DNA from 3 places in the Pseudomonas sp. EA_5y_Pfl2_R50 genome. Region 2 is predicted to be linked to each of the others. Evidence: riboswitches for the same ligand, from Rfam matches in the RefSeq annotation. Region 2 holds a riboswitch; each other region holds the start of a gene.

What was found. A riboswitch is a leader RNA that binds a small molecule or an ion and turns the genes downstream of it on or off. The one in region 2 is predicted to bind cobalamin.
Positions count from the first base shown of each region.
Region 1: another riboswitch for cobalamin. It lies ahead of cobO (cob(I)yrinic acid a,c-diamide adenosyltransferase); the one in region 2 lies ahead of AACY19_RS00465 (CbtB domain-containing protein).
Region 3: another riboswitch for cobalamin. It lies ahead of AACY19_RS10845 (ABC transporter substrate-binding protein); the one in region 2 lies ahead of AACY19_RS00465 (CbtB domain-containing protein).

Region 1 covers NZ_CAXAPT010000013.1:32,647-42,480, forward strand. The annotation lists gene AACY19_RS21130 (cobyric acid synthase) at 1-303, opposite strand, end outside; gene cobD (threonine-phosphate decarboxylase CobD) at 300-1,292, opposite strand; gene cbiB (adenosylcobinamide-phosphate synthase CbiB) at 1,285-2,193, opposite strand; gene bluB (5,6-dimethylbenzimidazole synthase) at 2,190-2,840, opposite strand; gene AACY19_RS21150 (cobyrinate a,c-diamide synthase) at 2,837-4,237, opposite strand; gene cobO (cob(I)yrinic acid a,c-diamide adenosyltransferase) at 4,234-4,845, opposite strand; cobalamin riboswitch at 4,926-5,155, opposite strand; gene AACY19_RS21160 (hypothetical protein) at 5,320-5,904, shown strand; gene AACY19_RS21165 (PQQ-dependent sugar dehydrogenase) at 5,971-7,284, shown strand; gene AACY19_RS21170 (C40 family peptidase) at 7,357-7,893, opposite strand; gene AACY19_RS21175 (C40 family peptidase) at 8,112-8,729, opposite strand; gene hda (DnaA regulatory inactivator Hda) at 8,944-9,648, opposite strand.
Region 2 covers NZ_CAXAPT010000001.1:96,155-105,988, forward strand. The annotation lists gene cobN (cobaltochelatase subunit CobN) at 1-3,799, opposite strand, end outside; gene cobW (cobalamin biosynthesis protein CobW) at 3,803-4,876, opposite strand; cobalamin riboswitch at 4,977-5,188, opposite strand; cobalamin riboswitch at 5,368-5,589, shown strand; gene AACY19_RS00465 (CbtB domain-containing protein) at 5,710-5,907, shown strand; gene AACY19_RS00470 (CbtA family protein) at 5,919-6,620, shown strand; gene AACY19_RS00475 (cobalamin biosynthesis protein) at 6,617-7,030, shown strand; gene cobM (precorrin-4 C(11)-methyltransferase) at 7,111-7,857, shown strand; gene nfuA (Fe-S biogenesis protein NfuA) at 8,002-8,586, opposite strand; gene AACY19_RS00490 (acyltransferase family protein) at 8,644-9,666, opposite strand; gene AACY19_RS00495 (fatty acid cis/trans isomerase) at 9,783-9,834, opposite strand, start outside.
Region 3 covers NZ_CAXAPT010000005.1:206,300-216,133, reverse strand. The annotation lists gene AACY19_RS10875 (ABC transporter permease) at 1-254, shown strand, start outside; gene AACY19_RS10870 (ABC transporter ATP-binding protein) at 271-1,425, shown strand; gene map (type I methionyl aminopeptidase) at 1,625-2,416, opposite strand; gene AACY19_RS10860 (TA system antitoxin ParD family protein) at 2,413-2,640, opposite strand; gene AACY19_RS10855 (hypothetical protein) at 2,742-2,972, opposite strand; gene AACY19_RS10850 (Ppx/GppA family phosphatase) at 2,971-3,906, shown strand; cobalamin riboswitch at 3,949-4,143, shown strand; gene AACY19_RS10845 (ABC transporter substrate-binding protein) at 4,289-5,299, shown strand; gene AACY19_RS10840 (FecCD family ABC transporter permease) at 5,308-6,312, shown strand; gene AACY19_RS10835 (ABC transporter ATP-binding protein) at 6,309-7,073, shown strand; gene AACY19_RS10830 (GNAT family N-acetyltransferase) at 7,057-7,563, opposite strand; gene metE (5-methyltetrahydropteroyltriglutamate--homocysteine S-methyltransferase) at 7,687-9,834, opposite strand, start outside.

The sequences.
Region 1 (9,834 bases), on a different contig from region 2:
CACGGCATTCATCGACGTCACCGCACGACCATGAATGATCACCTGAGCGCCGGTGTCGCTGTTCGGTTTGAGCAGCACCGGATTCATGTCGGTGTGCGGCTCGAGAAACGCCGCTTGCGCCTGCACCGCCTGGGCGCGGCCAATCTCGCCGCCATCCGCCGTTACCGCGCTGTTGAGCGCCATGTTCTGCGGCTTGAACGGGACGACCGCCAGACCCTGGCGCGTCGCCCAGCGGCACAGCGCCGTTACCAGCGTGCTTTTACCGGCATCGGAAGTGGTGCCCTGCACCATCAGCGTGGTCATGGGTTGTCCTTGGTGAAAGCGATTAACGCCTGTTCGAGGCGCGCCTCTTCCGCCGCATTGGCAGGCAGACCGAAACGCAGACTGCTGCTGTGGGTGAAAAGGCGCAGGAGGATCCCGCGTCGGGCCATGAATTCGTGCAGCGCGTGTGCGTGTTCGGTGATCAGCCACTGAAACAACGCGCAACCACCCTGAGGTTTGAAGCCGTAACGTTCAAGCAGCGCGGCCAGCCGCTCACTGGCTTCATCACTGCGAATGCGCTGGCGTGTATGGTTTTCAGTGTCTTGCAGACAGGCCTGGCCCAACACCCGCGTCGGCCCGCTCACGACCCACGGCCCGACCTGTTCGGCGAGCAGTCGGAGCAACTTGCGCTCGGCCAGGACAAAGCCCAGACGCACACCGGCCAGGCCGAAAAACTTGCCAAATGATCGCAGCACGATCAGCCCGACTTGATGGGCATGCGCCGCCAGGCTCAGGTGCGGCGTGTTGTCCATGAACGCCTCATCGACCACCAGCCAGCCGCCACGTTGTGCGAGCCGCGCATGCCAGTCGAGCAGGCGCGCCGGCGTCAGGCTCAGACCGGTGGGGTTGTTCGGGTTGACCACTACCAGCACATCGAGGCTGTCGAGAAAGAATTCGACTTCCTGCTCCAGCACTTCACGCACAATGTAACCGCTGCGGCGCCAGGCTTCGGCATGTTCGGCATAGCACGGCGACAACACGCCGACCTTGCCGGCCCGACGCAAACGCGGCAGCAACTGGATGGCCATCTGCGAACCGGCCACCGGCAACACTTGCGTGGCACCGTAGTAGTCGCACGCGGCTTGCTCCAGACCGTCATCGGTTTCCGGCAGTCGCGCCCAGGCGCGCAACGGAATCTGCGGGATCGGAAACGGCCACGGCGCCAGACCGCTGGACAGGTCGAGCCAGTCGGCCTCGGCAATGCCGTAATCAAGTGCAGCCTTGCGCAGTCGGCCACCGTGCTCAAGCATAGAATTCAGCTCCCACGCAGAGAATCAGCAGCCATAACCATACCCCGCGCTGAACCAATTGCCAGCCATGATCAATGGAATCGGCACTGGCCGGTTCGCCTTCACCGAGTTGCGGACGCTCATGCAGTTCGCCGTGATAGATCGCCGGGCCACCCAATTCCACACCCAGAGCGCCAGCGCCTGACGCCATCACCGGGCCGGCGTTGGGGCTGTCCCATTGAGGTGCCTGGGTCCGCCAGCACTGCAGCGCGAGTCGGGTTTTACCGAGCAGCGCGTAGGTCAACGCCACCAAGCGTGCAGGAATGTAGTTCAGCACGTCGTCGATTTTTGCTGCGGCCCAACCGAACCGTTCGAAACGTTCGTTGCGATAACCCCACATCGCGTCGAGCGTGTTGCTCAAGCGATAGAGGACCACGCCCGGCGCACCGGCGACGACAAACCAGAACAGCGCGGCGAACACCGCGTCACTGCCGTTTTCCAGCACGGATTCAGTCGCGGCACGGGCGACGGCGGTGCTGTCGAGTTCGTCGGTCTGACGGCTGACCAGATAGCCGACACGCTTGCGCGCCTCGTCCAGATCATCCGCACGCAAGGCAGCCGCCACCGGCGCGACATGCTCGCCGAGGCTACGCATGCCGAGGGCACAATACAGCGCAACAATCTCGACGACCCAGCCCACATACGGCGCCCAGGAAAGCGCCGTGGCGAACAAGGTCAGCGGCAGCACCGCAATTACCCAGGCGGTGACGCCATGGCTGCGCCAGCCACGCCCCCCGGCGTTGAAACGTTGCTCGATGCGCCCGGCAAAATTGCCGAACGCCACCAGCGGATGCCAGCGTTTAGGTTCACCCAGCAGCGCATCCAGCGCCACTGCGGCGACACTCAACAACGCCACACTCATTGACTCACTCCCCAATAATTTTCGTACAGCAACTCATTGAGCGGACGCGCCTGAGCCCACCCTTCGAGTACCAGCATCGGCGCCGGATAGAATTCCTTGACCGGGCCCAGGCACAAGACGGCCAACGGCTTGGCGCCCTCCGGCAATTTCAGCAGGTCGGCCAGCGCCTGCGGCTCGAACAGCGACACCCAGCCCATGCCCAAGCCTTCGGCACGGGACGCCAGCCACAGATTCTGGATCGCACAGGACAACGACGCCATGTCCATTTCCGGAAGCGTGCGGCGCCCGAAAATGTGTTTTTCGCGATCATCCATCAGCGCCGCGACCAGCACTTCGGCGCAATCGTTGATGCCTTCGACCTTCAGTTTCATGAACTCGTCGCTGCGCTCGCCGAGGGCTTGGGCTGTGCGGATGCGCTCTGCTTCCACCAGACTCTGGATCTGCCCGCGCAGGCTGCGGTCGCTGATGCGGATGAAACGCCAAGGCTGCATGAGGCCGACACTTGGGGCCTGATGGGCGGCTTCGAGCAGACGGCGCAGCAACTCCGGCTCCACGGTGCCCCCGGTGAAGTGGCGCATGTCGCGGCGTTCGGCGATGGCTTTGTAGACCGCTTGGCGTTCGGCTTCGGAGAATGCGTTGTCTGTCATGGCCCCATCGCTGGCAAGCCAGCTCCCACAAGGGATTGCATTTCGTCAGGAAGCTCACCGCTCAATGTGGGAGCGGGCTTGCTCGCGAAGGCGGCCTCACGGGCTGGCCCAAGCAATGCAGCAATCGCCGTCGGATTCGACGGAAAATAAAAGTGCACATAAGAGGCCGTCATCCGCCCCTCACGATAAACCGCCTCGGCGCCGCGCCCGCCATTCGGGCTCAAGCCACGGGCAATCGGCGTCAGCTCAGTGGTCGTCAGCGAATGGTGATAAGTGTGCCCACGCAACGAACCTTCCGGCAGATCGACCGCTTGCAACGCCAGCGCTGCCAAGCGCTTTTGCATCACCGCGTCGCCCTTGAGCAACCCAACCAACGCAGCGCGAGTGCCTTCAACGTCAGTCAACGAATCGAGCAGATACAGCATGCCGCCACACTCAGCCAGTAAGGGTTTGCCCGCTGCATGATGCGCACGAATCGCCTCAAGCATCGCGGTGTTCTGCGACAGTGCAACGTGATGCAATTCCGGGTAACCACCGGGCAGATACAGACTGTCGGCGTCAGGCAATTGGGTGTCGCGGATTGGCGAGAAGAAGCTCAACTCGGCGCCCATCGCCCGCAACAAGTCGAGACTCGCGCCGTAGGTAAAGGCAAATGCCTCATCACGGGCAACGGCGATTCGCACACCGTTGAGCAACGGTTCAACGCTCATCAGGTCCGGAGCGGCAAACTCCACGGCCGGTGGCAGCGCTACCTCGCAGCTGCTGCCGAGGGCGTCGGCCGCTGCGTCGAGGCGCACATCGAGGTCATTCAATTCACTGGCCTGGACCAGGCCGAGATGCCGGCTCGGCAGTTCGATACCGGTCTCACGGGACAGCGCGCCGTACCAACGCAAACCTTGCGTCAGACTGCCTTCGAGCAACTGCGCATGGCGCAGCGTGCCAACGCGGTTGGCCAACACGCCGGCAAACGGCAGATCAGATTGATACTTCGCCAGGCCCAGCGCCAACGCACCAAAGGTCTGTGCCATCGCCGTGCCGTCGATCACCCCGAGCACCGGCACACCGAAATGCCGCGCCAGATCGGCACTGGACGGCGTGCCGTCGAACAGGCCCATCACGCCTTCGATCAGAATCAGATCCGCCTCGGCGGCGGCTTCCCACAACAGACGCCGACTTTCCTGCTCGCCGACCATCCACATGTCCAGCTGATACACCGGCGCACCGCTGGCGCGCTCGAGGATCATCGGGTCGAGAAAGTCCGGGCCGCATTTGAACACGCGCACCTTGCGCCCCTGATTGCGATGCAAACGGGCGAGCGCGGCGGTGACGGTGGTCTTGCCCTGACCGGAGGCCGGCGCGGCAATGAGGACCGCCGGGCAGTGACGTGGTTGATTCAAAGTTCGACGCCTTTCTGCGCTTTGATACCGGCCTGGAAGGCGTGTTTGAGCATGCCCATTTCGGTGACCGTATCGCCCATTTCGATCATTTCCGGCTTGGCGGCACGCCCGGTGACGATCACGTGCTGCATCGGCGGACGGGCCTGCAAATCGCTGAGCACCTGATCGAGATCGAGATAACCGTGCTTAAGGGCAATATTCAGTTCATCAAGCACCACCAGACCAATCGACGGATCACGCAGCAGTTCGCGGGAGACGGCCCACGCAGCTTCGGCGGCGGCAATGTCGCGTTGACGATCCTGGGTTTCCCAAGTGAAGCCCTCGCCCATCACGTGGTAGCGCACTTGCTCAGGGAAGCGGCGGAAGAACAATTCTTCCCCGGTGCTGTTGCGCCCCTTGATGAACTGCACCACGCCACATTGCATGCCGTGGCCCATGGCGCGGGCGAGCATGCCGAACGCCGAGCTGCTTTTGCCTTTGCCGTTGCCGGTCAGCACCAGCACCAGGCCGCACTCGTCCGGCGAATTGGCGATGCGTTCGTCGATCACGGCTTTTTTGCGCTGCATGCGCGCCAGATGGCGTTCGTCGCGCTCGGGGGAATCAGTCATGGGGAGCTCTCCGTTGAGGCTGAATAACGGCGGGCGGGCACAGGAATAGACGGCAAAAAGCCTGGCATCGCCCACCGTGATGCCGCTGGATGGATCAGGCCGGTCTCCGGGCTCATGAGCGGCGCATGCCTGACTGCGCGCCTTCCCGCTTCATTCGAGGCAGTGGCTCAAGGCGCAGTTTTCACTCATTTACCGTTGCGGGGGCAGCGCCGGGATCGTGGTCATTCTTCGCTTGAAGACAACCCTCACCGGCTTCCCTGTTTCACTCTGTCGACAAGGGTCACAGAGCACCTGAAACAAGCGGCGAAGGTTAGAGGGTTGGGGGTGGAGCGTCAATTAAAGAGGCGGCCAGCGGGCGAATAACTGCCGTCGATCAATTATCTGGCGCCAATCTTGTGCCACGCTGATACAAATGATATCAAAGAGCCATGCTTTTCTTGAAAAGCTCACCACAACAATAAAAGGATGATGACGATGCAAGGCATGATCATCAGCAACCCGCGCCTGGAATTCCTGCGCCCGGTGCTTGAACGCTGGTTTGACTGTATCGACCGCTACAACGCCGTTCGCGGTGATAGCGACACGCCCTACTGGCATGACGAGAAAGCCAATCTCGGATTGCTGACCGCAGCAGCATGGATGGCCGAACTGGTCACTCTGAACGAAACGACTACACGCAAACAGAACGAAGAAGGCGAACGCAACGCTCGCGCCGATCTGTTCGTTGCCGGCGCCGACGATCGGGCGTATATCCAGGCCACGCAGCGCTGGCCCCGAGTGAACAATCTCAACCTGACCCAAGCGTTGGCGGACATCACCAGCGACGCCAAACGCATCAGCTACGCCAGCGACCTCAAGCTAGGCTGCCTGTTCGTCGCCCCGCAGAAAGCCCAGCACAGCGCCAGCCCTGAAGAACTGCAGGACATGGTCGATGATCTGCAAAAGGAACACACCTGCGCGGTCGCCTGGTATTTCCCCTATGCCTACCGCAAGTTGCGCAGCGAGGCCGGCAACTACCATCCGGGCATTGCCGTACTGTTCAAGGAAGCCCGCGGTTGAGCAGTTGAACCATCGGGCTTGCGCCCTCCTCTATGTTTAGGAATGCATTCATAGGGAAGATCAGCAATGCGCAAGCCCCAGTTCGTTTTTGTCATCGCCTTCGCCGGAGGGCTCGCCGCCTGTGGTGAAACCTCCAGCCTGCAAGTCTCCGACGGCACTGGCCCGTCACCGAAATTGCCGGAACCAAACAAAACCCTGATTCCAACGGTGAACATCGCCCCGGCAATCGGCTGGCCCGAGGGCGCCAAACCGACGGCCGCAGTCGGCACCCAGGTCGCGGCATTCGCCGAAGACCTCGATCATCCACGCTGGCTCTACGTGCTGCCGAATGGCGATGTGCTGGTGGCGGAAACCAATGCCCCGCCAAAACCTGACGACAGCAGCGGCATCCGTGGCTGGGTCATGAAGAAGGTCATGGGCAAGGCCGGTGCGGGCGTACCGAGCCCGAATCGCATCACGTTGTTGCGTGACGCCGACCACGATGGCGTGGCCGAGACGCGTACTGTGTTTCTGCAGAACCTCAATTCACCCTTCGGCATGACCCTGGTCGGCAACGACCTCTACGTCGCCGACACCGACCGCCTGTTGCGCTTCCATTACGAGCCTGGCGCGACGGAGATCAAGACGCAGCCGATCAAGGTCGTCGACCTGCCCGGCGGCACGCTGAACCATCACTGGACCAAAAACGTGATCGCCAGCAAGGACGGCAACAAGCTGTACGTCACGGTCGGCTCGAACAGCAACGTCGGCGAAAATGGCCTGGACAAGGAAGAAGGCCGCGCGGCGATCTGGGAAGTGGATCGGGCGACCGGCAATCACCGGATCTTTGCTTCCGGCATCCGCAACCCCAACGGCCTGGCCTGGGAACCCACCAGTGGCGCGCTGTGGACGGCGGTCAACGAACGTGACGAGATTGGCAGTGATCTGGTGCCGGACTACATCACCTCAGTCAAGGACGGTGGTTTTTACGGTTGGCCGTTCAGCTATTACGGTCAGCATGTTGATGTGCGCGTTTCGCCGCAAAACCCGGATCTGGTCGCCAAGGCCATCGCCCCGGATTACGCGGTCGGCCCGCACACTGCATCGCTGGGCCTGAGCTTCGCCGAGGGCAACACATTGCCAGCACCGTTCAAGGAAGGCGCCTTCATCGGCCAGCACGGCTCATGGAACCGTAAACCGCACAGTGGTTATAAAGTGATTTTCGTGCCGTTTACCGGCGGCAAGCCGAGCGGTCAACCGGTAGACGTGCTGACCGGCTTCCTCGACAAGGACGAGAACGCATTGGGTCGCCCGGTGGGCGTGGTGATCGATCAGCAGGGTGGATTGCTGGTCGCGGATGATGTTGGCAATAAAGTGTGGCGGGTCACTTCTGCCAAATAATGTAGCGCCTTACCCATAACGAATGTGGGAGCGGGCTTGCTCGCTCCCACATCGGGTTTTGTGTTGGCCTTGTTACGGGTTATGCGCCAAATGCTCCGGCTGCAACACTCGCTTCGCGCTTAGATAAGCCTTCTGCCAATACGCCTTCGACAGGCTATCGAGCTTCACCGTGCCGCCCGTTGCCGGGGCATGCACAAAGCGCCCTTCGCCGACATAAATCCCCGCATGACTCACTTGCGAGCCGCCATTGGTGGCGAAGAACACCAGGTCACCGCTCTGCAAGCCTTCCTTACCGACGTTCGGCGCCTGCATCACGATCAGGTCGCGAGTGGTTCGCGGCAGGGAAATGCCCGCTGCATCGCGGTAGACGAAGCCAATCAAACCACTGCAATCAAACCCTGAATCCGGCGTGTTGCCACCCCAGCGGTAAGGTGTGCCCACCAGCCCGAGCGCGCGAAACAGCACGTCTTCAGCAGCAGGCGAAAAGGATTGTGAGGGGCCGAATACTATCGGAGCGCGAACCACCGGCGCAGGGGGCGGCGTGCGACTGGCGCAGGCGCTGAGCAGCGCTGCGAAGAACATCAATGCGAGGCGGGCCGACATGGTCATAAGCAGAACATCCTGATCTGGCTGCGGCTTTCTCTGCCGAATGGACAGAAAACAAAACCGCCTGCGCAACACGCAGGCGGTTTGCCATCAATATAGATTCAGGATTCTAGCGGCTACGCGGCAAACTTCAAGTAAGACTTTAACTTCACCCTGTAAAGTTTAGGTCTACTCCGTTGCCGGCAGACAGATGTCGCCGCGAATGCAGCGACAACGGGGAATTACTTGCGAGCGGTGACCACCGTCGGAGCGTTCGCCAATGCGCGCTTCGCTTCGATGAAGGTCTTGCTCCAGTAGCTGTCACCCAGGCTGTCGATGCGAACACCGCCGCTGCGACGACTGCTGGAGTGGATGAACTGATTGTCACCCAGATAGATACCGGCGTGGCTGACGCGACCGCGACGGCCGTTGGTGGCGAAGAACAGCAGATCGCCCGGCTCAAGGTTGCTGCGCGATACCAGCGGCGCATCCACGTTGATCATTTCGCGGGTCGAGCGCGGCAGGTTCATGCCAGCTTCTTCGCGGAACAGATAACCGATGAAGCCGCTGCAATCGAAACCGGCTTCAGAGGTACCGCCGAAACGGTAACGGGTACCGATCAGGGACATACCGCGTTCGAGAATGCTGTCGGCCAGAACAGGAAGCTGATACGGCTTCTTGCCATTGAATTCGTTGAGTTCTTTTTCGGTGTCCAGCTCTTCCTGATAAATAACGGAAGACTGGGCCGTGGCAGAATTTTTAACCTGTTGAGGCTGCTCTTGAACTGGAGAATGAGCAGCGCAACCGAACAACAGGGTGACGAGTGCGAGAGGCACGAGGGGTGCGAAGCGCTTTAGCATGGGCACGACCGTGGCTGATAGTTGTAAAGAAGCCGAGACTATGCCCGCTATGAGCCTCATTTGCAAATTCAATCGATCTTTTTGTGACTTCCCGGTTTCTCGTTAACATCTAAGCGCTTAAGCCTATTTGAACCAGGACGCAGCTTGCAGAACGTGCAGGAAAGCGGATTTTCTGGCGCCTGAAATATGCCGAAACGCGCTGAAGGCCGCGCCGTTACCAGCCCAGCGTTTCTTTCAGGAAAGGAATCGTCAGCTTGCGCTGAGCCTGCAGAGAGGCCTGATCGAGCTGCTCAAGCAGGTCAAACAGCGCACTCATGCTGCGGGTACCGCGAGTCAGAATAAAATGCCCGACCTCATCGGTCAGGTGCAGGCCGCGACGCGATGCGCGCAATTGCAGGGCACGCAATTTGTCTTCATCGGAGAGAGGACGCATCTGGAAAATCAGCGCCAGGGTCAGGCGGGACTTCAGGTCAGCCAGTTTGACCGGCAGTTCACGTGGAGAGGTTGAAGCGGCAATCAGCAACCGCCGACCGCTGTCCCGCAGGCGATTGAACAGGTGAAACATCGCCTCTTCCCAGTCAGCCTTGCCGGCAATCACCTGCAGATCGTCCAGGCAAACCAGTTCGTACTGTTCAAGGTTGTCGAGGATTTCCACGCCGCGATCCATCAACTCGGCCAGCGGCAGGTACACCGCCGGTTCACCCATCTGTTCGAAACGCAAGCAGGCTGCCTGCAACAAGTGCGTGCGCCCTACGCCGTGCTTGCCCCACAGGTAGATCAGGCTCTCGGTCCAGCCGGCGTCGGCTTCGCATAGACGCTCGACATAGCCGAGTGCAGCGGCATTGGCGCCTGGGTAGTAGTTGATGAAGGTGGCGTCGTCACGCAGACGCACACCTAGGGGCAGCTGAATCGGTTTCATGCTGACTGAACAGTTCTCAAGGAACCGTTAGTGGCCTCTGTGTAAAGTTGGCGAAGTTTATACCCGTGAAGCTGAGCGCACAATGCGACAGAGTCCAAGCAAAATCAAAGGTTTGCGTTAACACACTGGTTTTATGACAGTTTCTCTGACGCGAGCTTCCTGCAGGACATGGGCCAACCCGGCGAT
Region 2 (9,834 bases):
AAACCCCGGGTTCCTGCCACATCCCGCGCTGTTGAGCTTCCAACATGCGCTCGGCCATGTCCCGCAGCGCATGCGGATTATGCTCACGAACAAAATCCCGGGTCGCCGGGTCGAGCAGATAAGCATCGGCCAGCAGTGCATATTGGTGATCGTCAATCAACTGCGTCGTCGCATCGAACGCGAACAAGTTATCAACCGTCGCGGCCATTTCGAACGCCCCTTTGTAGCCGTGGCGCTTGACCCCGTCGATCCATTTCGGATTGACCGCCCGCGAACGGACCACCCGGTTCAGCTCTTCTTTCAAGGTACGGATTTTCGGCAGATCCGGTTGGCTGTGGTCACCGTGATAACTGGCCGCCGCTTCACCGCGCAGGGTTTCGACCGCTGCGAGCATGCCGCCCTGAAACTGGTAGTAATCATTGGAATCGAGCAAGTCGTGTTCGCGATTGTCCTGATTCTGCAGCACCGCTTGCACCTGACTCAGACGCTGGACGAACTGGTCGCGGGCGGCCGTGCCCTCGTCCGAACCGCCATAGGCGTAGGCGCCCCAGTTCAGATAAACCTCGGCCAGATCCTCACGGCTCTGCCACAAACGCCCATCGATGGCACCCTGCACGCCGGCACCGTAAGCACCGGGTTTGGCGCCGAAGATGCGCCAACCGGCCTGACGCCGCGCGGTGTCCTCATCAAGTCCCGTTTGCCGCAGCGCCTCGCGCTCGGCCCGTACCTTGGCCGCCAGCGGATTGAGATCGTCCGGTTCATCGAGGGCGGCGACGGCTTGCACCGCTGCGTCGAACAGACGGATCAGGTTGGCAAAGGCGTCGCGGAAGAATCCGGACACGCGCAACGTGACATCCACTCGCGGACGATCCAGCAGGCTCAGCGGCAGAATTTCGAAATCGTCCACGCGCTGACTGCCGGTCGCCCACACCGGACGCACGCCCATCAAGGCCATGGCCTGCGCAATATCGTCGCCGCCAGTGCGCATGGTGGCGGTGCCCCACACCGACAAACCAAGCTGACGCAGGTGATCGCCGTGATCCTGCAAGTGCCGCTCGAGAATCAGCGTCGCCGACTGGAAACCGATGCGCCACGCTGTGGTGGTCGGCAGGTTGCGCACGTCCACCGAGTAGAAGTTGCGCCCGGTGGGCAGCACATCGAGGCGGCCACGGCTGGGCGCCCCGCTCGGGCCGGCGGGAACGAAACGGCCGCTGAGAGCATCGAGCAGGCCACGCATTTCGGCAGGGCCGCAGGCGTCCAGGCGCGGGGCGACGACCTCGCGCAGAGAATGGATGATCACATTTACATCAGACCACCCCGGGCCCTGTGGGAGCGAGCCTGCTCGCGAAAGCGCTGTGTCAGGTAAATGGCTGTCGGCTGAAACTCCGCCTTCGCGAGCAGGCTCGCTCCCACAAGATTTTTGCAGGGACTCGCAGATCATCTGCGTGGCAAACAGTTCGAGGCGTTCACGGGTATCGCCGGCAGTGCGCCAGACTTCATCGCTTTGCGATTGCAGAGCCTCGGGACGCGGGCCTGTCCATGGATCGGCCAGCGCACAATCGAGTGGATCGAATCCGAGTTCGAACGCTTTGGCGAGTGCGCGCACCAGGCTCGATTGCGCGCCTTTGCCGTCGCCTCGTGGAATACGCAGAAGCGCCAACAACGTATCAACACGCAAACGCCCGGTCGGCGACTCGCCAAAAATATGCAGCCCGTCACGAATCTGCGATTCCTTCAGATCACACAAATACGTATCCAGACGCGGCAACCAGATTGCCGCATCGGCGTCGCTGTCCAGCCCGGCATCCAGCTGCAATTCACGATCAATCTGCGTGTCGCGCACCAGTTGCAGAATGTCGCGTTGCAACTCCCGGGCGCGACGCGGATCGAGCAACTGCGCTTCGTAATACTCGTCGGCCAACAGTTCCAGATTGCGCAGCGGGCCGTAGGTTTCAGCGCGGGTCAGCGGCGGCATCAGGTGATCAATGATCACCGCTTGGGTGCGCCGCTTGGCCTGGGCGCCCTCGCCCGGGTCGTTGACGATAAACGGGTAGATGTTTGGCAACGGCCCGAGCAACGCATCCGGCCAGCAATTGTGCGAAAGCCCGACACCCTTGCCCGGCAACCACTCGAGGTTGCCATGCTTGCCGACATGGATCACGCCGTGGGCACCGTAGGTGTTGCGCAGCCAGAAGTAGAACGCGAGGTAAGCGTGAGGCGGCACCAGATCCGGGTCGTGATACACCGCGCTCGGGTCAACCTGATAACCCCGTGCGGGCTGGATGCCGACGAAGGTCAGGCCGAACCGCAAACCGGCGATCATCATGCGTCCGTCGCGGTACATCGGATCGTTTTGCGGCGCTCCCCAACGCTCGATCACAGCGCTGCGATTAGCTTCCGGCAGCGCGTTGAACATCGCCAAGTAAGCGTCCATCGCCAGGCTTTGCTGGCACGGGCGCAGGTCAATCGTGTCGAGATCATTGCTGACGCCACCGAGCAATTGCTGGATCAACGCGGTGCCACTTTCCGGCAACTCGGCGCCGAGCGGATAACCCTCAGCCTGCAACGCCCGCAGGATATTCAGCGCTGCGGCCGGCGTATCGAGGCCGACACCGTTGCCGATACGACCGTCGCGGGTCGGGTAGTTGGCAAGGATCAGCGCGATGCGTTTTTCGCCGTTCGGCACCCGCGCCAGATCAATCCAGCGCCGTGCCAGTTCGGCGACGAAGTCCATGCGCTCAGGCTGTGCCCGGTAGCAGACAACATCGGACTGACTGCGCTCACTGCGCCACGCCAGATCCTTGAAGCTGATCGGCCGGCTGATGATGCGCCCGTCGAGTTCAGGCAAGGCAATGTGCATCGCCAGATCACGCGGGCCGAGACCCTGCTCGCTGTCACGCCAGCCAGGTTCGTTGTCCTGGGCGCAAATCGCCTGGATCACCGGAATGTTGCGGCGAAACGGGCGCAAATGCGGCGCTTCCGGGCTGGACTGGGCAAACCCGGTGGTATTGAGAATCACCGAGGCCGAGACTTCGTCCAGCCAATCCTCGACCACCGCCAGGCAGCCGGGCTCCTTCAGACTCGCCACCGCAATGGGCAACGGATTAAGCCCTGCCGCTTGCAGACGCTGGCAGAACACGTCGATGAACGTCGTGTTCGCCGCCTGCAAATGCGAGCGGTAAAACACCACCGCCGCGACCGGTTGCTTCGCCAGCCACTCGGCTTGCCAGTCACTCAGTGCCGCGGTGTTTTTTTGTGGATGGTAAATCGCTGTACGCGGCAGGGTTTGCGGCTCTTCCCACGCGTAATCGCGGGCCAGCCAACGGGTAGCCAGACACCGGAAAAAATCCAGCGCATTGCCCATGCCGCCTTGACGCAAAAACTGCCAGAGGCGGTTGCGATCCTCGGCGTTGACGGTGCTCAAATCGCTGAGCTCCGGATCAGGCCGGTCATCGCCCGGCACCAGGATCACCTGCACGCCACGCTCGGACAGCTCGACCAAACGCTCGACGCCATAACGCCAATAGGCGATGCCGCCGTGCAACGAAATCAGAATGACCTTGGCATGGCGCAGCACTTCGTCGACGTACAAATCGACCGAGGCGTGATTCTGCACCTGCATCGGGTTGGCCAGGCGCAGGCTCGGATAATCCTCCGGCAACTGCTGTGCTGCTTCGGCGAGCAGCGCCAGGCTGGAGTCGCCGCTGCACAGGATCACCAGCTCGGCGGGGGTTTGCCCAAGGTCGGCGATGTTGTCATCCGACACGAAACCGCCGGGTTGGGTCCTGAGCAGGTGCATGGCTTAAACGCTGAGCGCGGCGCGCAGTTGCGCTTCGAGTTGCGCGGCGTCGAGTTCCTGACCGATCAGCACCAGACGCGTCACGCGCGCTTCATCGGCGCCCCACTGGCGGTCGAAATGCTTGTCGAAACGCGTGCCCACGCCTTGGATCAGCAGACGCATCGGCTTGTTCGGGATGGCCGCAAAGCCTTTCACACGAAGGATGCCGTGCTGGACCACCAGTTGCGTCAGCGCGTCGAGCAGCAGGCTTTCGTCGGCTTGCGGCAGCTCGATGGAGATCGAATCAAAAGCGTCGTGATCGTGGTCATCATGATCGTCATCGCCTTCACCATGGTGATGATCGTGATGGCTGTGGCGGCTGTCGATGTGCTCTTCGGAGCCGGCGCCGAGGCCGATCAGCACGTCCAGCGGCAGACGGCCATTGCTGGCTTCGATGATCTTCACCGCCGGCGGCAATTCTTCAGCGACTTCAGCGCGGACGCGCGCCAGATCTTCCGCGCTGGTCTGGTCGGCCTTGTTGAGAATCACCAGGTCGGCGCTGGCCAGTTGGTCGGCAAACAATTCGTGCAGGGGCGATTCGTGGTCGAGGTTCGGATCGAGTTTGCGCTGGGCATCGACCTGATCCGGGAACGCGGCGAAAGTGCCAGCGGCCACGGCCGGGCTGTCCACCACGGTGATCACCGCGTCAACCGTGCAGGCGCTGCGGATTTCCGGCCACTGGAAGGCTTGTACCAGCGGTTTTGGCAGGGCCAGGCCCGACGTTTCGATGAGGATGTGATCGAGGTCGCCGCGACGGGCGACCAGTTCACGCATCACCGGGAAGAACTCTTCCTGAACGGTGCAGCACAGGCAGCCGTTGGCCAGTTCGTAGACGCGGCCGGTGGCTTCTTCTTCGGTGCAACCGATGGTGCATTGCTTGAGGATTTCACCGTCAATGCCCAACTCGCCAAACTCGTTGACGATCACCGCGATGCGACGGCCCTGCGCGTTGTCGAGCATGTGGCGCAGCAGCGTGGTCTTGCCCGAGCCAAGGAAGCCGGTGACGATGGTGACAGGGAGTTTGGCCAGTGTTTTCATCGGTATGCCCTTTGGCAAGCGGCGGGCATACGGGACGAGGATCGGCAACGCGGACGCGCGCCTGATGAGTTCGCCACCGGATCACCCCGCCCGGTTGAAAGTGAGAATCTGTGACGAGGCAGGTCTCCTGGCTGACAGTGTTCAGGCGCCGGGCCTGGCATTCGCTGCGCCTTCCCGCTGGCTCATCGATTGAGCTGGCAGTGGCGTGGCAGCGAACATCACCGTTCACAGTTGCGGGGGCAGCCGCGGCTTTGACCGCGTTCCCTTCTTAGCTTCGGCAACGGCCGAAGAACCTCGAATGCGCAAGGCTACGCATGGGTTGCTTATGGGTCAATGCTTGGATTGGGGGCCTATCCGTTTCTGCGGCAACGGCTACTTGGGGGCAGCCCTTACGGCGCAACCCCAAGCCGCCGTGACCGCAGCAACGGATATCCCACACCAATTCAAACCCACCACCCCATCCAATTGACTCAAATCCCCCCTCATGCTCTCCTACACAACTTGTTACGGGTGCCCTTCACAGGGTGAAACGGGAAACCGGTGAATCATGTGCTTTACTCAAGCCCATGTCAGTCCGGTGCTGCCCCCGCAACGGTAAGCGAGCGAAGCGTCAAAACCACTGTGCCAGCAAGGCATGGGAAGGTGACGCTTGCAGGTCGGCCTGACGCCAACCCCTCGTGAGCCCGGAGACCGGCCCGCAACACACAGCCCGCATTGTGCGCGCTGAACACAACAAACCCGCGGTGGGCGGGCGCTGTTCGAACCTCTGCGCGCCCGACCCGCAGGGGTTTCATGCGCTCGATTCGCCCGCTGACACTCCAGAGGGAAGCGCCATGTCGATCATCAGCAGCACCGGCAGCAACACGGACAAAATCTCCAGCACCTCAACCTTGACCCAACGCCTGACCGCCGCCGTCTTCGCGTCGATTCTGGGTGCCAGCCTGGTTTATTTCGCCGGTTTCTCGCACATCGAAGCGGTCCACAATGCCGCCCACGATACCCGCCACAGCGCCGCGTTCCCGTGCCACTGAGACCTGCCGACATGATCAAGCGAATTGCGCAAACCGCAGGCTTCACCGGTCTGTTGGCCGCCCTGCTCCTCACGCTGCTGCAAAGCTTCTGGGTGTCGCCGCTGATTCTTCAGGCAGAAACCTACGAGAAAGCCGAACCGGTGGCCGTCCACGAACATGCCGCAGGCGCGATGGCCGCTCACACCCACGATGCCGAAGCCTGGGAGCCGGAAAACGGCTGGCAGCGCGTGGTTTCGACCACCGGCGGCAATCTGGTGGTGGCCGTCGGTTTCGCCCTGATGCTCGCCGGTCTCTACACCCTGCGCGCACCGACGAAAACCTCCCAGGGGCTGCTCTGGGGTCTGGCCGGTTACGTCACGTTCGTACTGGCGCCAACGATGGGCCTGCCACCAGAATTGCCGGGCACTGCCGCGGCGGACCTCGCTGCTCGGCAAATCTGGTGGATCGGCACGGCCGCCTCTACCGCCGTTGGCCTGTCGCTGATCGCCTTCAGCCGCCACTGGCTGATGAAGATCCTCGGCATTGCTATCCTGGCCGTACCTCACCTCATCGGCGCGCCGCAACCGCAAGTGCATTCGATGCTCGCTCCGGAAGCGCTGGAAACCCGGTTCAAAATCGCTTCGCAGCTGACCAATGTGGCGTTCTGGCTGGCCCTCGGCCTGATCAGCGCCTGGTTGTTCCGCCGCAAACGCGATGGTCTGTACCACGCATGACCGATGACAACGCAGTGCCGACCTTCGCCGTCGGCCTGGGCTGCCAGCGCGGCTGCCCGGCCAGTACGCTGCGCGCCCTGCTTGATCAGGCCTTGCAGGCCCATCGCATTGAACTCAATGCGGTCAAGGCCCTGGCCAGCATCGACCTGAAGCGCGACGAGCCCGGCTTGCAGGAACTCGCCGCACAACTGGCCCTGCCGTTGCTGTACTTCAGCAGTGAACAACTGGCCAGTTTTCAAACGCAACTGAGCCACCATTCGCAAATCGCCTACGAGCGAACCGGTTGCTATGGCGTGGCCGAAAGTGCAGCACTGGCGCTGGCCGAACAATTGATTCAGGCACCGGCAAAACTGCTGATTTGCCGACAAAAATACGCCCAGGCAACCCTGGCATTGGCCGGCGCTGCGTAAAATCCCGATAATCTCCGCCATCGATCATGAGCAATCTTCATCTGAAGCGTTGCTGAGCGTCTTTTCCCAAGGATTCAACGATGACCGTCTACTTCATCGGCGCCGGCCCCGGCGACCCGGAATTGATCACTGTCAAAGGCCAGCGGCTGATTCGCAGTTGCCCGGTGATTATCTACGCAGGTTCGCTGGTGCCGGCGGCAGTGCTCGACGGCCATCAAGCCGAAATGGTGGTCAACAGCGCTGAATTGCACTTGGAACAGATCATCGACCTGATCAAGACCGCGCATGCCAATGGCCAGGATGTCGCACGGGTGCATTCCGGCGATCCGAGTCTGTATGGCGCGATTGGCGAGCAGATCCGTTATCTGCGCGAACTGAATATTGCGTTCGAGATCATCCCCGGCGTGACGGCCACCGCAGCCTGTGCCGCATTGCTGGGCGCGGAACTGACGTTGCCCGACGTATCGCAAAGCGTGATTCTGACCCGCTACGCCGATAAAACCGCTATGCCAGCGGGTGAGGAACTGGGCAGTCTGGCGCAGCATGGTGCAACCATGGCGATTCATCTGGGGGTCAATCATCTGCCGAAGATTCTGCTGGAGTTGCTGCCGCATTACGGCGCGGACTGCCCGATTGCGGTGATCCACCGGGCGACGTGGCCGGATCAGGATTGGGTGGTGGGGACACTGGCGGACATTGCCGAAAAGGTCGAAGCCAAAGGGTTTCGGCGTACTGCCCTGATTCTGGTTGGGCGGGTGTTGGGGAGTGAAGTGTTTAGCGAGTCATCGCTGTATCGCGCAGGGCACGCACATTTGTATCGCCCATGAAGACCTCTTCGCGAGCAAGCCCGCTCCCACATTTGGAATGCGATCAAATGTGGGAGCGGGCTTGCTCGCGAAGGCGTCGGCGAAATTGACCCATAAAAAAACGGCGCTCACGGGGCGCCGTTTTTTATGACTGCAGCGAACACCTTAGTAGTAGGCGTTTTCTTTCTGCGTGTGATCGGTCACGTCGCGAACGCCTTTCAGCTCCGGGATGCGCTCGAGCAACGTGCGCTCGATGCCTTCCTTCAACGTGACGTCCGCCTGACCGCAGCCCTGGCAACCGCCACCGAACTGCAGAACGGCAATGCCGTCTTCAACCACATCGATCAGGCTGACCTGACCGCCGTGGCTGGCCAGCCCCGGGTTGATTTCAGTTTGCAGGTAGTAGTTGATGCGCTCGTTGACCGGGCTGTCAGCGTTGACCATCGGGACTTTGGCGTTTGGCGCCTTGATGGTCAACTGGCCGCCCATACGGTCGGTGGCGTAATCGACAACGGCGTCATCGAGAAACGCTTCGCTGAACGAATCGATGTAAGCGGTGAAGCTCTTCAGCCCCAGCGCGGTGTCTTCAGGTTTTTCCTCGCCCGGCTTGCAGTAGGCAATGCAGGTTTCGGCGTACTGGGTGCCAGGCTGGGTGATGAAGACGCGGATACCGATACCAGGGGTGTTCTGCTTGGAGAGCAGATCAGCCAGGTAATCGTGGGCGGCGTCGGTAATGGTAATAGCGGTCATGGAAACTCCTCGCAGGCTTGGGCGCAGTTTACGCCAATCGTTGCGCCGGACAAAGTCCTAGTATTTTTGTCGGGAAAGATTCTCGACAGCCTCGCCGTCAATCCGGGCCTTGAGCCAGCGATAGCTGCGTTTTTCCACCCATTCGTAGCTCAACCACGAGCCGGCACCAATCGCCAGCACACACACGGCAAACATCAAATACGGGTCGATGCCGTAGCGCCGCGCGAGGAATCCCCCTGCCGACAGCACCAGAACGTGCATCAGATACACCGAATAGGAGCAATCACCGAGCCACTTCAGCAGTCGGCTGCCCTCGACATAACGTTCCAGCGCCAAGCATGACATCACCAGCACCGCACTGGGCACACCCCAGCTCAGCAGCCTCGGTGTCGGCGGCAGATGGTAGATCGCTAGCAGCGCCGCGCCGATTCCCAGCAACGGCAGCCACCCTCCGCTGGCGATCCAGCCGCGGCGATGGAGCATGCCGATGGCGATCCCCAGCAGAAACTCATAGACGATGTCCGAGCGATAGAACCCACTGATCCAGCCAAACCCGGTCCACGCCTCACACACCGCAAACAACAGCGCCGCGACCACCAGCACGCGCACCTGCAGGCGAAACAGCAAGGCCCAGGCGAACAGCACGTAGAAGAGCATTTCGTAGTTGAGGGTCCAGCCGACATTCAGTGTGGGATAAATCCCATAGCCGCCGGGATTCTCTGCAGGAATGAACAGCAACGACAGCAAGAAGTGGCTCCAGTCCACCGTCTGATCGGGCAGCAGCGGTTGTGCGAAAACCACCAGCAGCCCCATCAACACGGTGTACAGCCAATACGCCGGTACGATGCGAATCAGTCGATACAGCAGAAAGCGCGCGGGTGGCAGCGGTTTGTGCTCGGTGGAAAGAAAGATCACCAGACCGCTGATGACAAAGAACACATCGACGCCGACGGCGCCCTTGTCGATGAACAATTGGCCCACCGACCCGCTCGCCTTGAAATCGAAGAAAATCTGCATGAAGTGATGGCAAACCACCGTCCACGCCGCAAGCGCACGCAGGGCCTGCACTGAAATCAACATCGCCCGCTCCTGCTCACATGCCCAAAAACACCATTCACCCTGTGGGAGCGAGCCTGCTCGCTCCCACAGGGGATTTGTGTTGCCTGAAACTGTGACAGTCGGCTCGGTTCAAATGATCAAAGATTCTCGTAGCGGTTCATGTCCAGCACGCCCTCTTCCACCGGGTCG
Region 3 (9,834 bases), on a different contig from region 2:
TCACGTTCCCGGCGATTCGTCCGGGCATGGTCGCCGGCGCCCTCTTCGCCTTCCTGGTTTCGTGGGACGAAGTGGTGCTCAGCGTGATGATGGCGAGCCCAACCCTGCAAACCCTTCCCGTGAAAATGTGGACCACCTTGCGCCAGGATCTGACGCCAGTGATCGCCGTCGCTTCGACGCTGCTGATCGGCTTGTCTGTTTTGGTCATGGTGATCGCCGCCGCACTGCGCCGGCGCAACGAAATCAGCGCTTGAGCGCCAGGAGTACGACATGAGTGCCGTGATCAAAGACGCCTCCCAGCAGAATGACAAACCTCTGGTCAGCCTGCGCAACCTGAACAAGCACTACGGCGACTTTGCCGCCGTCGACAACATCTCGCTGGACATCAAGGACGGCGAATTCCTGACCTTCCTCGGCTCCAGCGGCTCGGGCAAAAGCACCACGCTGTCGATGCTCGCCGGGTTCGAAACACCGAGCAGCGGCGAGATTCTCGTCAACGGTCAGTCGCTGGTGAACGTGCCGCCGCACAAGCGCGACATTGGCATGGTGTTCCAGCGTTATTCGCTGTTTCCGCATCTGTCGGTGCGCGACAACATCGCGTTCCCTTTGGCGATCCGCAAACTCGCCGCTGCCGAACGTGACAAACGCGTCGATGCAATGTTGAAACTGGTGCAGCTTGAGCCGTTCGCCCATCGCCGTCCCTCGCAACTGTCTGGCGGTCAGCAGCAACGTGTGGCCATTGCCCGTGCCTTGGTTTACGAGCCACGCATCTTGCTCATGGACGAACCGCTCGGTGCGCTGGATAAAAAGCTGCGCGAGGATTTGCAGGATGAATTGCGCCAACTGCACCGCCGTCTGGGTATCACCATCGTCTACGTGACTCACGACCAGGAAGAAGCCATGCGTTTGTCGCAGCGCATTGCGATTTTCAGCCACGGCAAGATTGTCGGTCTAGGCAGCGGTTATGACCTTTACCAGAATCCGCCCAATGCGTTTGTCGCGTCGTTCCTGGGCAACTCGAACTTCCTCAAGCTCAAGGCGCAGGGCAATGCAGCGGCGAGTTTTGAGGGGCAGTCGTTGTCGATTCGACTGACGACGGGGTTGCACACCGATCAGGATGTGTTGCTGATGGTGCGCCCGGAAAAGGCCTTGGCGTTGAGTGTGCCGCAGGCAATCAGCGAGCCGTTGGCGGCAGGCTGGAACGAGGTTTCGGCGAAGGTGGTGGAAGTGCTGTTTCTCGGTGAGAGCCAGACCTGCAGCGTAGTCACCTCGGGCGGAACGTCGATGACGGTGAAAGCCTTGTCCGCCGCCGGCATGCCGCTCAAGGCCGGCGATCCGGTGCACGTGCGCTGGGCCACCGCTGACGCCTGCGTCTACACAGAGTGGACCGACAGCGACCTCAACAAAGCGGCCGGTTCCCACTGAAATCGTGTTGTCTGTGAGATTTACCCCCTCACCAGCCCTCTCCCCCAAGGGGGCGAGGGGGAAAGGGAGCCGATCTCATGTTGTTCAAAACCTGAGTTCGACGCTGCATTCTCAGGTCGCTGTAACTTGTCCAAACAACCCGGTCAGTCCCCTCTCCTTCTGGGAGAGGGCTAGGGTGAGGGAACCAGTCAACACGGTCTCAGGTAATGGCGCGGTGACCTTCAATCTCATCCGGCCAGGCCGTGAGGATTTCAAACCCCGTCTCCGTCACCGCAACCATATGCTCCCATTGCGCCGACAACGAGCCATCCTTGGTCAGCACGGTCCAGCCGTCCGGCATGTTCTTCACATGACGCTTGCCAGCGTTGAGCATCGGTTCAACGGTAAAAATCATCCCCGCCTTGAGTTTCATGCCCTGATTGGGAAAGCCGTAATGCAGAATCTGCGGCTCATCGTGATAGACCTTGCCAATCCCGTGCCCGCAATACTCGCGCACGACACTGAAGCCTTCTTTCTCCGCCAGCGTCTGAATCGCGTGGCCGATGTCGCCCAGTGTCGCGCCCGGTTTCACCACCCGAATGCCCGCGCACATGGCGTCGTAAGTGGTCTTGATCAGGTGCTGCGCCTCAGGTGTGGCCTCGCCGACCACGTACATGCGGCTGGTATCACCGAACCAGCCGTCCTTGATCACCGCGATGTCGAGGTTGACGATGTCACCATCCTTCAACGGCGTGCCCGACGGGATGCCGTGGCAGACCACATCGTTGACCGAGGCGCAGACGGTTTTCGGAAAACCGTGATAACCGACGTTGGCCGGCACGGCTTTCTGCACGTTGACGATGTAGTCGTTACACAGCCGATCCAGTTCATCGGTGGTCACGCCGGCCTTGACGTGCGGCACCAGCATCGCAAGGACTTCAGCGGCGAGCTTGCCTGCCGCCCGTGATTGCGCGATCTCGGCAGGGGTGTTGATCTTGATCTGGTTTCTCATGCGCTGACGGCTTCCTGAGTCAGTTGTTGCAGATCCAGCCCGCCGTTCTGTTCGGCGCGGATCAGCAAGCGGCAAATGGCGCTGTGGTCGAGGTTGGGGTGCAGTTCGGCGAGCATGCCGATGCGCATCCAGTGCTCGGCCTGTGCGTTGATCGAGCGGCTGAGCGCAGTGCTGGAGATGCGCAGATTCTCGTGCATGTCCTCTGAAATCTTTACGATGCCCATATATGAATCCGATACGATGTGTATATGGATCATATATTAGCCAAGCATCGCCAGGAATTGCAAACACACGCTGATCGCTACCTCGCTTTGCAGGAGCACGATCATGTCGCCGGGTAAATTCCAGGCAAAAAAAAGCTGCCAGAGTCGGCAGCAAAAACTTCAAGAACACGCGATGTATTGGGCTCAGCATAGACGCCGGATAATGACAGTGTCATGACAGCCATACATTCATTGAACCGCCCCTGCCCCGTCATCAGGATGTCATCAAGATCACGGCAGAATCGTCGCAAACCGTCTTGAGCCTCAGGCGGATGCTCTGCAAGGATTCCCATGAAAGACGACGCCTCGCTGTTTGCCGCCATCGACCTGGGTTCGAATGCCTTTCGCCTGATGATCGGCCAGTCGGTGCGCAGTCGAAAGGGCCTGCAGATTCAGGAAGTCAAAACCCTGCGCGAGCCGGTGCGCCTGGCCGAGGGGTTTGATGGCGGTGCACTGGATGCGTTGGCCCTGGATCGCGGCTGGCAGGCGTTGGCACGGTTCGGCAAGAAGCTGCGCGGTTTCGAGGCCGGTCGGGTGCGTGCGGTGGCGACCAGCGCCGTTCGCGAGGCCGACAATGCACAGCTGTTTCTCGCCAGCGCCGAACGGCACCTGGGTTTCCCCATCGACGTCATTTGCGGGCACGAAGAGGCGCGGCTGGTCTACGCCGGCGTGACCCATGCCTTGCCGAGCGCCGCAGACATGCGTCTGGTGGTCGACATTGGCGGCGGCTCGACCGAACTGATCCTCGGCCAGGGCTCGCAGCCATTGCTCACCGAAAGCATCGCCATCGGCAGCGGCACCCTGAGCACGCGTTTCTTTCGCGGCGGCGAGGTGTCCGCCGGTGCGTTGCAAGAAGCCGAACGCGTCGCCATCCTCGCGTTTGAGAAAGTCGCCCGGCGTTATCGCGCGCAGGGCTGGCAGCAAACCATCGGCTCCTCCGGCACCGCACGCATGCTCGCCAAAGTGCTCAAGGCCAATCGCCTCAACGACTACGGTCAGGACGGCATCACCTACGGCGGGCTCCTGCGCCTGTCGCTGCTGATGCTCAAAGTGAGCAACGTGCAACAACTCAAGCTCGCCGGCCTGCAACCGCATCGCCAGAGCATCCTGCCCGGCGGCCTGGTGTTGATGCTGGCCGCGTTCAAAGTGTTCGGCATTGCGCAGATGCTGCCGTCTGAACCGGGCCTGCGTCTGGGGGTGCTGCACGGTTTGATGAGCCGCCATTAATCCTCGCCCGGGCAGATTCGTCTCCCCTTCAGCGGCCTGATCGTCTACCATGCCGCCGCCGGTTTCCACACGGGATTAATAGGGAATCCGAAATGCTTGCACAGCATCAATCGGAACTGCCCCCGCAACTGTAGGTGCTGAGCCTGCTCCACGACTGCCACTGGGATGATGCCCGGGAAGGCCGGAGCCAGGCGATGACGCATCAGTCAGGAGACCTGCCGGCACAGTGACTGACTAACCGGCGGGGTGTCCGGGAAGGACATCGTGCCGTGCGCGTCTTCGCGACTTGACCGGCCTTGCGCTGTTGCCCAGACGGCGTTCGATGGTGTGTTTCCAAACCGTACTCTCCCGTTCCCTGTACGGTTCCATTGGAGACTTGCCCATGCTGCCCCGCGTTGCCACCCTGATCACCGGCCTGAGCCTTTGCACATTGGCCCAGGCGGCACCGACTGCCTATCCGTTGACCGTCGAAAACTGCGCAAGCACCCTGACCTTCGAGCACACGCCCACGCGCACCGTGACCATCGGCCAGGCCGGCACGGAAATGCTCTACGCCCTGGGCCTGGGCGACAAGGTCGTCGGTACTTCGCTGTGGTTCAACGACGTGCTGGCCAGGTACAAGGGGCAGAACGACAAGGTCGAGCGCCTGGCCGATAACGAGCCGAGCTTCGAAGCCGTGATCGGCAAACGCCCGGAACTGGTCGCCGTGGAGCTGGAATGGATGGTCGGCCCGCAGGGTGCCGTCGGCACTCGCGAGCAGTTCCATGAACTGAAAATCCCCACCTATCTGCTGCCATCCGATTGCGAAGCCAAGGACAATCTGGTCGGCGCCGACGGCACGCGACTGGCGCCTTTCAGCATCGACAGCATCTACAAAAGCGTGAGCCAACTGGCGCAGATTTTCGATGTGCAGGATCGCGGTGAACGGCTCAATGATCAGCTCAAGGCCAGCCTCGCCAACTCCATCGCTACCGCGCAAGGCAAACGACTGAAAGACGCCAGTGCGCTGGTGTGGTTCTCCAGCGCGCAAATGGACATCGAGCCGTTCGTGGCCGGACACAAAGGCGTTCCGGATTTCATGCTCACCACCCTCGGCCTGCGCAACGTCGTGCAATCCGATGAAGAGTGGCCGACGGTCGGCTGGGAAACCATCGCCAAGGCCAACCCGACGTTCCTCGTCATCGCGCGCATGGACCGCCGCCGCTTCCCGGCTGACGACTATGAAAAGAAACTCGCCTTCCTGCGCAGCGACCCGGTCACGCGCAACATGGACGCGGTGAAAAACAACCGCATCGTCATTCTCGATGCCATGGCGATGCAGGCCAGCCTGCGCGTGTTCGAGGGCATTGAGCAATTGGCCACGGCCATCAACGGCTATGACCTGTCGAAATGAGCGCAAGACTGATCCGCACGTTGCTGGCCCTGGCGACCCTGCTGGTTGCAGTGGTCGCTGGCGTCGCCATCGGTGAAACCTCGATTGAGCCGAACGTGGTCCTGCAGGTGCTGGCCAACAAGCTCTGGGGCGCCGGTTACAGGCTCGACCCCATCGACGAAGGCATTGTCTGGAACTACCGCCTGACCCGCACGCTGGTCGCGGCCGCGTGCGGTGCCGGCCTGGCGACATGCGGAGTGATTCTGCAGTCGCTGCTGCGCAATCCGTTGGCCGATCCGTATCTGCTGGGGATTTCCGCCGGCGCCTCGACCGGCGCGGTGATGGTCGCCCTGCTCGGCGTCGGCGCCGGGGCGATTTCGCTGTCGGCGGGTGCGTTTGCCGGCGCAGTGACGGCGTTCGTGCTGGTGATCCTGTTGGCGCGGGTCAGCGGTTCGGCCAGCGGCACCGGGCAGATCATTCTCGCCGGGATCGCCGGCTCGCAACTGTTCAATGCGCTGACCGCGTTTCTGATCACCCGTTCGGCAAGTTCCGAACAGGCACGCGGCATCATGTTCTGGCTGCTCGGCAATCTTGGTGGCGTGCGCTGGCCGTCGGTGTGGCTGGCGGTGCCGGTGGCCTTGCTGGGCCTGGTGGTGTGTCTGTGGCATCGACGGGCGCTGGATGCATTTACCTTTGGCGCCGACTCCGCAGCGTCCCTTGGCATTGCCGTGCGGCGGGTACAGATTCTGCTGATCGGATGTGCTGCGCTGGTGACGGCGGTGATGGTGTCGATTGTCGGCTCCATCGGGTTTGTCGGCCTGGTCATTCCCCACGCCGTGCGCCTGTTGCTTGGCACCGGGCACGCGCGCCTGCTGCCAGCGAGTGCCTTGGGCGGCGCGGTATTTCTGATTGCCGCCGACGTGTTGTCGCGCACGCTGATCAAGGGTCAGGTGATTCCCGTCGGGGTGATTACTGCGCTGGTCGGTGCGCCGGTATTTGCCTTGATTCTGGTGGGCCGGAGATCCGCGCGATGAGCAGTGTTCTGAGCTGTTCAGGATTGGCGTTCAAGGTGCGCGGCGCGCAGTTGCTCAATGACGTCTGCCTGGAGGTTCAGCGCGGCGAGACTCTGGGCATTGTCGGGCCGAACGGTTCGGGCAAATCCACCCTGCTGAAACTGTTGGCCGGTCTGCGCGAACCGAGCGCCGGTGAAGTACGCCTCGAAGGTCAGCGCCTCGGCAAACTGTCGCGCCGAAGCGTGGCGCAGACACTCGCAGTGGTCGAACAACAGGCCGACACCGATGACGGCATTCGCGTGTTCGACGCCGTGGCACTGGGGCGCACACCCTGGCTGTCAGCGCTGCAACCGTGGTCGGACAGCGACGATGCCATTGTTCGGCAGGCGCTGACCGACGTTGACGCGATGCACCTGCGCACGCGTCTGTGGCGCAGTCTGTCCGGCGGTGAGCGGCAGCGGGTGCATATCGCCCGCGCACTGGCGCAACGTCCGCAGATCCTGTTGCTCGACGAACCGGCCAACCACCTCGATATCCAGCATCAACTGACGATTTTGAATGTGGTGCAGGCGTTGCCGGTGACCACGCTGATCGCTTTGCATGATCTCAATCAGGCATTGAAATGTGATCGTCTGGCGGTGCTGGAGCGCGGGCGACTGGTGGCGTTGGGCGAGCCGCTCAAAGTGCTGACACCGCAGCGGCTGCAAGAGACATTCGGGGTTAAAGCGCATTACCTGACGGACCCGCTCGACGGCGCACAGATTCTCAGATTCCACTCATGACGTTGTGCATGTGCGTTGTTTGCCAGACCGGGTCAGCATCGACATCGATAATCTCGAAACCCTGTCGCTGCCAGAACGCGATGGCGCCCGGTAAAAAAGGATGGGTATGCAGGTAGATCACCTCGACTCCGTCGGCGAGCGCCAGGTCTTTGAGTGACCGGTACAACGCGCCGGCCAGCCCCGAACGACGCTGCGATGGCAGGACGAACAGACGCACGATTTCCACCACTTTAAGGCCCGGATAGGGTAAGTGCGCGAAGCGTCGGTCGTAAGGGAGATAGCCAATCGAGGCAACGATCTGCCCTTCGTGGCGAGCAATCAGAAAGCGCCCTGCCCCATGCAGATAAACCTCGGCAAAACGTGCCAGATCGTCGGGCATGCCCGTCGCGCTGAGCTTGGGGAAAAGCTCGGCGCGGGCTGCCAGAACAAATTTCAGCACCTCAGGAATGTCGGCGTCAGACACTGCCTGAATAATCGGTTGATGACTCATCTAGCGACAAACACCTGAACTGCGGCTGGCCACATTAACAACTCGCTACCGGTCGACGCCATCAGAAATGCCCAATCCGAATGCCATGCACACAACCCTGTGGTGTTTCATGCAACCCGAGCGTTACGCCAGCTCTTTGCGCAGCTGGCGGGCAGCGGCAACCATGTGCACCAGCGCCGCTTCCGTCTCCGGCCAGCCACGGGTTTTTAAACCGCAGTCCGGGTTGACCCACAGGCGCTCGGCCGGAATCCGCTGGGCGGCCTTGCGCAGCAAGCCAGCCATCTCCGAAGCATCCGGAATGCGCGGCGAGTGGATGTCGTAGACGCCCGGGCCGATGTCGTTCGGGTAGGCGAAAGCTTCGAAGGCGTCCAGCAGTTCCATGTCCGAGCGCGAGGTTTCGATGGTGATCACGTCGGCATCCATGGCGGCGATGGACTCGATCACATCGTTGAACTCGCTGTAGCACATGTGCGTGTGGATCTGCGTTTCGTCACGTACACCAGAGGCACACAGACGGAACACTTCGGTCGCCCAGTCCAGATAAGGCTGCCACTGCGCCTGACGCAGCGGCAGACCTTCACGGAACGCTGCCTCGTCGATCTGCACAATCCTGATGCCAGCCGCTTCCAGATCGACCACCTCATCACGGATAGCCAGCGCCAGTTGTCGGGCCTGCACTTCGCGACTGATGTCTTCGCGGGGGAACGACCACATGAGCATGGTCACCGGACCGGTCAGCATGCCTTTCATGACCTTGTCGGTCAGGCCTTGGGCGTAGCGAATCCACTCCACGGTCATGGCTTGCGGACGGCTCAGGTCGCCGAAAATCACCGCCGGTTTTACGCAGCGCGATCCGTAGCTCTGCACCCAGCCGAAACGGGTGAACACATAGCCGTCCAGTTGCTCGGCGAAATACTCGACCATGTCGTTGCGCTCGGCTTCACCGTGCACCAGCACGTCGAGGCCCAGACGCTCCTGAATGTCCACCGCGTGGCGGATTTCGCTGTGCATGGCTTCGGTGTATTGGGCTTGAGTCAGCTTGCCTTGTTTGAACGACTGGCGAGCGAGGCGGATCGACGCGGTCTGCGGGAACGAACCAATCGTCGTGGTCGGGAACAGCGGCAGATCAAGACCGGCGCGCTGCTTGGCGATTCGCGTTGCAAACAGCGATTGCCGCTGGCTGTCGCTGGCGGTGATCGCCGCCACCCGAGCCTGCACCGCAGGTTTGTGAATGCGTGGCGAGGCCGCACGGGCAGCCTGCACCGAACGGCTTTCAGTCAGCGCACGCTGCACGCGCGGCGCTTGCGGCGCGTTAACCGCCCGGGCCAGCACCGCCACCTCTTCACACTTTTGCACGGCGAAGGCCAGCCAGCTTTTCAGTTCGGCATCGAGTTTGTCTTCGCGGCCCAGATCCACGGGACTGTGCAGCAGCGAGCAGGAGGGCGCGACCCACAGGCGATCCCCCAGACGCTCATGGGCATGCTGCAGCGTCGCCAGGGCATTCTCCAGATCGCAACGCCAGACGTTACGGCCATTGACCAAGCCCAGGGACAACACCTTGTAAGCCGGCAGACGATCAATAATGGTCGGGTACTGATCCGGTGCGCGCACCAGGTCAATGTGCAGACCGTCGACAGGCAGGTTGGCTGCCAGACCGAGGTTTTCTTCCAGACCACCGAAGTACGTGGCGAGCAGTTTCTTCAGCGGATCACGCTGGATCTGGTTGTAGGCACGCTCGAAAGCGTTCTTCCATTCCTGCGGCAGGTCGAGCACCAGAATCGGCTCGTCGATCTGCACCCACTCCACGCCGAGCGCAGCGAGACGCGCGAAGATCTGGCCGTACAGCGGCAGCAAACGATCGAGTAATTCCAGCTTGTCGAATTCGGCTCCCTTGGCCTTGCCCAGCCAGAGATACGTCAGCGGACCGATGATCACCGGTTTGACGTTGTGCCCTTGTGCGCGAGCCTCTTCAACTTCCTCGAACAACTGGTCCCAGCCCAACTGGAACTGTTGATCGGCACTGAATTCCGGGACGAGGTAGTGGTAGTTGGTGTCGAACCACTTGGTCATTTCCTGGGCGTGGGCACCGCCGCAACAGCTATTACTGACGCCACGCGCCATCGCAAACAGGGTTTGCAGACTGGCTTTGCCGTCGTGCGGGCGGAAACGCTCCGGGATCACGCCGAACATCAGCGAGTGGGTCAGCACCTGGTCGTACCAGGCAAAATCGCCGACCGGCAGCAGCTCGATGCCGGCGTTTTTCTGCAAGTC